Cupriavidus taiwanensis LMG 19424: one gene and its partner. The protein of the gene in region 1 interacts with the protein of each later gene in a pairwise test. Links are inferred from orthologs where the notes say so. Each region holds a gene or a part of one and is shown in the gene's direction. Other genes may lie near its edges.

Region 1 (3,292 bases):
TTTCCTGCCCGTTGCCGTCGCGCGACGGTTGCGGGCACACCGCTTACAATCGAGCCAGGCATCCGCCTGGCTCTTTTGTTTTGTGCGGGTCGGCGGCGGCCGGCCGCGGGGAGAGTGTCGATGCAAAGCCATACTGACCAAGTTGCCGATCCGGACGAGGTGCTCGTCGTCGTCACCAACGCACCCGACGCCGACACCGCGGCGGGCTTGTCGCGGGCCGTGCTGCAGGCGCGCGCCGCCGCCTGCGTGAACCGTCTGGCGCCGGTTGAATCCGAGTACTGGTGGCAGGGCAAGCTCGAGCAGGCGCAGGAATGGCCGCTGCTGATCAAGACCACGCGCGCACGCTACGCTGCGCTCGAGGCCGTGATCCGGCAACATCACCCCTATGACGTGCCGGAGCTGCTCGCGTGGCCCGTGTCGGCGGGCTACGGGCCCTACCTGGCATGGGTGCGCAGCGAGACCGCCGGCGTGCCGGCGCAGGCAGGTACGGCAGCACCCCAGAAACAAGACCAACAGGAATCGGCTTCATGAACATCGGTTTGGCACGGCGGGCGGGCACGCCCGGGCAGATGTGGGCGCGGCATATTGCCGCAGCGCTGCTGGCGGCGCTGGCCTGGCTGTGCCTGGCGGGCAGCCTCCACGCCGCCACCGAGGACGACTTCCTGCCGCCCGAGCAAGCCTTTCGCTTCGCCGCCAGCCAGCCTGACGACAAGACCATCGAAGTCCGCTTTGACGTCGCGCCGGGCTACTACATGTACCGCGAGCGCTTTTCCTTCGCCGCGCAGCCGGCCGGCGTGAAACTGGGCGCGCCGGCCTACCCGCAGGGCAAGGTGAAGTTCGACGAGACCTTCGGCAAGGAGATGGAGACCTACCGCGACAGCGTGGTCATCCGCATCCCGGTGGAGGCAGCGCCCGCCGACGGCAAATGGACGCTGACGGTGACGTCCCAGGGCTGCGCCGACAAGGGCCTGTGCTATCCGCCGATGGAAAGCGTCCACAAGGTCGGGGGCAGTGCCCTGGCCGACCTGTTCGGCAAGCGCGGCCGCAGCGACGCTCCGGCGGCCGAGCGGGCTCCGGCACCCGCCGCACCCGCCATGCCGGGCGCAGCCACGACTCTGCGCGCCGACGACAGCGACCGCATCGCCGGCGCACTGGCCAGCCGCAACCTGGGCCTGATCGCCGCGCTGTTCTTCGGCCTGGGCCTGCTGCTGACCTTTACGCCGTGCGTGCTGCCGATGGTGCCGATCCTGTCGTCGATCGTGGTCGGCGAGCACGTCACGCGCAGCCGCGCGCTGCTGGTGTCGCTGGCCTATGTGCTGGGCATGGCGGTGGTGTACACCGCGGTCGGCGTGGCCGCGGGGCTGCTGGGCGAGGGGCTCTCCGCCGCGCTGCAGAAGCCCTGGGTGCTGGGTGCCTTCGCGGCGCTGATGGTGGCGCTGGCGCTGTCGATGTTCGGCCTGTACGAGCTGCAGCTGCCGCAGCGCTGGCAGACCCGGCTCGCGGAATCCTCCAACCGCCGCCAGGGCGGCCAGATTGCCGGCGCCGCGGCGATGGGGGCGATCTCCGCGCTGATCGTCGGGCCTTGCGTGACGGCACCGCTGGCGGGCGCGCTGGCCTATATCGCGCAGAGCCGCGATGCCGTGACCGGCGGCGCCGCGCTGTTCGCGATGGCGCTTGGCATGGGCGTCCCGCTGGTGCTGGTGGGTGTGGGCGCTGGCAACCTGCTGCCGCGCGCCGGCCGCTGGATGGAGGTGACCAAGCGCTTCTTCGGCTTCCTGCTGCTGGGTGTGGCGCTGTGGATGCTGGGGCCGGTGCTGCCGGCGTGGGCCACGATGCTGTTGCTGGCGGCGCTGCTGCTGGTGGCGGCGGTGTTCCTGGGCGCCTTCGACGGGCTGGGGCCGGATCCGCGCAACCTGGTGCGGGTGGGCAAGGGCGTGGGCGTGCTGTTTGCCATCGCCGCCGCGATCGTGCTGATCGGCGTGGCCTCGGGCGGACGCGATCCGCTGCAGCCGCTGTCGCACCTCAGCGTGGCGCGGACTGTCGGCGAAAACGCCGGCGGTGCGCAGACGGTGCGCTTCGAGCGCGTGCGCAGCGTCGCCGAACTCGACGCCCGCGTGGCGCAGGCCGCCGCCGCGGGCAAGCCCGTGCTGCTGGATTTCTATGCCGACTGGTGCGTCAGCTGCAAGGAAATGGAGCGCATGACCTTCGTCGACCCGCGCGTGCGCGCGCGGCTGTCGGAAATCGTGCTGCTGCAGGCGGATGTGACCGCCAACAATGCCGACGACAAGGCCCTGCTCAAGCGCTTCGGCCTGTTCGGGCCGCCCGGCATCATCCTGTTCGGGCCGGACGGGCGCGAGCGCCCGGTGCGCGTGATCGGCTACCAGTCGGCCAACCGCTTCCTGGAAAGCCTGGAGCGCGCTTTCGGCACGCGCACGCGCACCTGACTTGCACGTGAGGCGTACCCAGCCCTGCGGCTAGCGCTCCAGCTGCCGCGCCAGTCCCCACAGCGCCGCCAGGACCACCGCCACGGCACCCATCAGGCCGATCGACCACCAGAAGCCCTGCGGCTCCTGCAGCCACGGCATGCGCTCGAAGTTCATGCCGAAGACGCCGGTGATCAGCGTCAGCGGCATGAACAGCGCCGTGATCAGCGTCAGCGCGCGCATGGTGCGGTTGGTGCGGTGCGCGACCGCCGAGAAGTGGATCTGCACCGCCGATTCGATCGAATCCTCCAGCCGGCGCGCATGCGCCAGCACCCGCTGGATATGCTCCATCACGTCGTTGATGCGCACCAGCAGCACTTCGTCGCGCCCCGGCGCATTGGCCGCGCCGCCGGGCTGGTCGCTGCTGTAGCGGTTGTCGAGCAGGCTGTCGCGGAATTCCTGCAGCGCGTCGCGCTGCTCCTCGCTCAGGTGTTCCAGCTTGCGCAGCTGGATGCGGGCATCGAGCAGGCCTTCCCAGCTGGAGAAGCTGCGGCGCGAGTTCAGCAGCGCGCGCTGCCAGCGGTCGAGCTGGCGCGTCAGCGGCGCGCGCAGCTCCAGGTAGCGGTCGACCATGGCGTTGAGCAGACGCAGCATCAGGTCCTCGGGCCGGCTCGGCGGACGGATGCCATGCAGCAGCGACTGGCCGTTGCCACGCGCAGGCACGGCTTGCGGACGCGGCGCCTGGCACAGCTCGAGCAGCCGCTGGCGCACCTGGTCGATGGTGCGCGACGGCCCGGAGCGCACCGTGACCAGCACGGTGTCGAACATGAAGAACGTGACCGGCTGGGTATCGATCTTGGCCAGTGCCG
Region 2 (3,306 bases), on another replicon or contig:
CCCTGGCTGGCCGGCACCGCGCTGATGCACTCGCTGGCGGTCACCGAGAAGCGCGGCGCATTTCGCGCGTGGACCGTGCTGCTGGCGATCTTTACCTTCTCGCTGAGCCTGCTCGGCACCTTCCTGGTCCGCTCCGGCGTGCTGACCTCGGTCCACGCCTTCGCCGTGGATCCCAAGCGCGGCATCTTCATCCTGGCGCTGCTGGGGCTGGTGACCGGGCTGGCGCTGGCGCTGTATGCCTGGCGCGCGCCGGCGCTCGCGCGCCACGTGGCGTTTGCGGCGGTGTCGCGCGAGTCGATGCTGCTGGCCAACAACGTGCTGCTGGCGGTGGCCGCCGCCACGGTGCTGCTGGGTACGCTCTACCCGCTGCTGGTCGATGTGCTTGGCCTCGGCAAGATCTCGGTCGGTCCCGCCTATTTCGAGCAGGTGTTCGTGCCCTTGATGGCGCCCGCGGTGCTGCTGATGGGCGCTGCGCCGCTGGCGCGCTGGCGCCATGGCGACCTGCCCGGCATGGCGCGCCGGCTGCGCTGGGCCGCGGTGGCCAGCGCGGCGCTCGGCGCGGGGCTGCTGCTGGCGCTGCGCAACGCTTCGGCGCTGAGCGGGCTGGGGCTGCTGCTGGCGGCCTGGTGCCTGCTGAGCGCGGTGGCCAGCATGGCGGCGCGGCTGCAGCACCAGCAGGGCCGCCGCCTGGCGGCGCTGCGCCAGTTCACGCCGGGCTACTGGGGCATGCTGCTCGCGCACGCCGGCGTTGGCGTCTTCGTTGCCGGCGTAACACTGGTGTCGGGCCAGGAGAGCCTGCGCGAACTGCCGATGCGCGCCGGCGACACGGTCAGCGTAGGCGGTTATGACTTCCGCTTTGCCGGCGTGACCCAGGCCGGCGGCCCCAATTACGACGCTTTGCGCGGCACGCTGGCGGCCTCGCTCGACGGCCGGCGCGTGGCGGTGCTCCATCCCGAGCGCCGCATCTACCGCAGCCAGGACATGCCCACCACCGAAGCGGCCATCGACAGCGGCGTCACGCGCGACCTCTACGTGGCGCTGGGCGAGCACGTCGGCAACGACGCCGACGGCAGCGCGTGGGCCGTGCGCATCCACGTCAAGCCCTTTGTCGGCTGGATCTGGGGCGGCTGCGCGCTGATGGCGCTGGGCGGACTGCTGGCGGCCTGCGACAAGCGCTACCGGCTGCGGCGCCGCGCCGCCGACGCGGTCGATGCGCCGGTCGCAACTGATGCGCCCGCGATGCCGGCACTGACCTCGGCCCGCGAGGAGACCCCGGCATGACGCGCTTCCTGCTGCCGCTAGCCGCCTTCCTCGCCCTCGCCGTGGCGCTGGCCGCGGGCTTGCGCCACGATCCGCGCGAACTGCCGTCGCCGCTGGTGGGCAGGTCCGCGCCGGCGTTCCGCCTGCCGCTGCTGGCGCCCGAAGGCCGCACCCTGGACAGTGCCGACCTGCGCGGCAAGGTCTGGCTGCTGAACGTGTGGGCCTCGTGGTGCGCGGCCTGCCGTACCGAACATCCGCTGCTGGTGGACTTTGCCGCGCGTGCGCCGGTGCCGCTGTACGGCCTGAACTACAAGGACGAAGCCGTCGCCGCGCGCGACTGGCTGCGGCGGCTCGGCAACCCCTACACCGCATCGCTGGTCGATGCCGACGGACGCGTGGGCATCGACTACGGTGTCTATGGCGTGCCCGAGACCTTTGTCATCGACCAGCATGGCGTGGTGCGCTACCGCCAGGTCGGCCCCGTCACGCGCGAGGTGCTGGAGCGCAAGCTGATTCCGCTGATCGAGCAGCTGCAGCGGCAGGGTGGCGGCCATGCGTAGCCACAGGGACATGCTCCGCGCCCTCCGCGCCGGGCTCGGCGCGGCGCTCTGCGGAGTGGCGCTGCAGGCCGCGGCGCTGACCGAAGCCCAGCTCGATGCGCGCGTGCATGCCTTGTCCAGCGAACTGCGCTGCCTGGTGTGCCAGAACCAGACCCTGGCCGACTCCAACGCCGAGCTGGCGGTAGACCTGCGCCGCCAGATCCGCGCGCAACTGCGTGACGGCGCCAGCGACGCCGCCATCAAGGACTACCTGGTACAGCGCTACGGCGACTTCGTGCTGTACCAGCCGCCGCTGCGGCCGCTGACGTGGCTGCTGTGGTTCGGGCCGTTGCTGCTACTTGCCGCGACCGTGGCCGCCATCGCGCGCGCACGGTCCCGCAAGCCCGCGTCCGGCGCCCACTCCGACGCGCCGCTGGACGCCGCAGCGCAGCGCCAGCTGGCGGAACTGCTGGACGCTTCGGCCACGGAACGCCGCCCGCCATGACCACCTTCTGGCTGCTTGCCGCCGCGCTGATCGCCGCCGCCACCGCGTGCCTGCTGTGGCCGCTGTTGCGCCGCCCTGCGCCGTCTGCCCCCGCCAAGCCCGAACGCGCGCTGCTGATCGACGTCTACCACGACCAGTTGCGTGAACTGGAGCGCGACCTGCACGCCGGCACCCTGAGTGCGGCACGCCATGCCGCAGCCCGCGATGAGCTAGGCCGGCGTCTGCTGGACGAGGCCACCGGCAGCACCACCACGCCGGCCCGCGCGGGACCCTCGCCGCTGCTCGCAGCAGTGCTGCTGGCGGCGTTGCCCAGCGCCGCCATCCTGCTCTACCTGCATCTGGGCAACCCGGTCGCACTTTGGCGCGCCGACGACCTGCCCGCGGCCAGCGGCAGCGAGCACCAGCTGAGCGGCGCGCAGGTCGAGGGCATGGTGAACCAGCTGGCGCAGCGTTTGCGCGAGACGCCAGGCGACGCGCAGGGCTGGGCCATGCTGGCGCGTTCGTACACCGTGCTGGAGCGCCATGCCGATGCCGCGGCCGCTTACGCGCGCGCGGTCGAGCTGGCGCCGGAGGTGGCCGCGCTGCGCTCCGATTACGCCGACGTGCTGGCCACGGTAAACGGCGGCGTGCTGGACGGCGCACCGATGGCGCAAGTGCGCCAGGCACTGGCGCTCGATCCCGACGACCCCAAGGGCCTCGCGCTCGCTGCCGGCGCGGCGACGGAGCGCGGCGACGCGCAGGCGGCGATCGGCTACTGGGAACACCTGTACCGGCTGCTGCCGCCGGACTCGCAGACCGCGGCGCGCATCGCCGCCAATCTCGCGGCCGCGCGCGGCACGCCTGATTCGGCGCCGGCGAGCATCACCGGCATGGTGACGCTGAGCGATCAGGCCGGGCGCGCGCCGCAAGCAGGCGATACGCTGTTCGTCTATGCGTTGCCGGTGAACGGCCCGCGCATGCCGCTGGCCGTGCTGCGGCGCCAGGCACGCGACCTGCCGCTGT

What was found.
Region 2: the proteins of dsbD (region 1) and RALTA_RS18850 interact in binary tests that used the Escherichia coli proteins (3 or more experiments, as listed by UniProt). The link is inferred for Cupriavidus taiwanensis LMG 19424 from one-to-one orthologs.

What each region holds. Positions count from the first base shown.
Region 1 is NC_010528.1:3,088,637-3,091,928, reverse strand. Bases 1-2,985 are described here. They hold dsbD (protein-disulfide reductase DsbD), read left to right. Parts: upstream 1-527; coding sequence 528-2,444; downstream 2,445-2,985. Other genes in these bases: RALTA_RS14205 (magnesium transporter CorA family protein), read right to left, coding at 2,475-2,985; cutA (divalent-cation tolerance protein CutA), read left to right, coding at 121-531. Outside these bases: more of RALTA_RS14205, read right to left, coding at 2,986-3,292. UniProt on the Escherichia coli protein: Required to facilitate the formation of correct disulfide bonds in some periplasmic proteins and for the assembly of the periplasmic c-type cytochromes.
Region 2 is NC_010530.1:701,712-705,017, reverse strand. Bases 50-3,048 are described here. They hold RALTA_RS18850 (DsbE family thiol:disulfide interchange protein), read left to right. Parts: upstream 50-1,277; coding sequence 1,278-1,820; downstream 1,821-3,048. Other genes in these bases: ccmI (c-type cytochrome biogenesis protein CcmI), read left to right, coding at 2,301-3,048; RALTA_RS18845 (cytochrome c-type biogenesis protein), read left to right, coding at 1,831-2,304; RALTA_RS18855 (heme lyase CcmF/NrfE family subunit), read left to right, coding at 50-1,281. Also shown: more of RALTA_RS18855, read left to right, coding at 1-49; more of ccmI, read left to right, coding at 3,049-3,306. UniProt on the Escherichia coli protein: Involved in disulfide bond formation. Catalyzes a late, reductive step in the assembly of periplasmic c-type cytochromes, probably the reduction of disulfide bonds of the apocytochrome c to allow covalent linkage with the heme.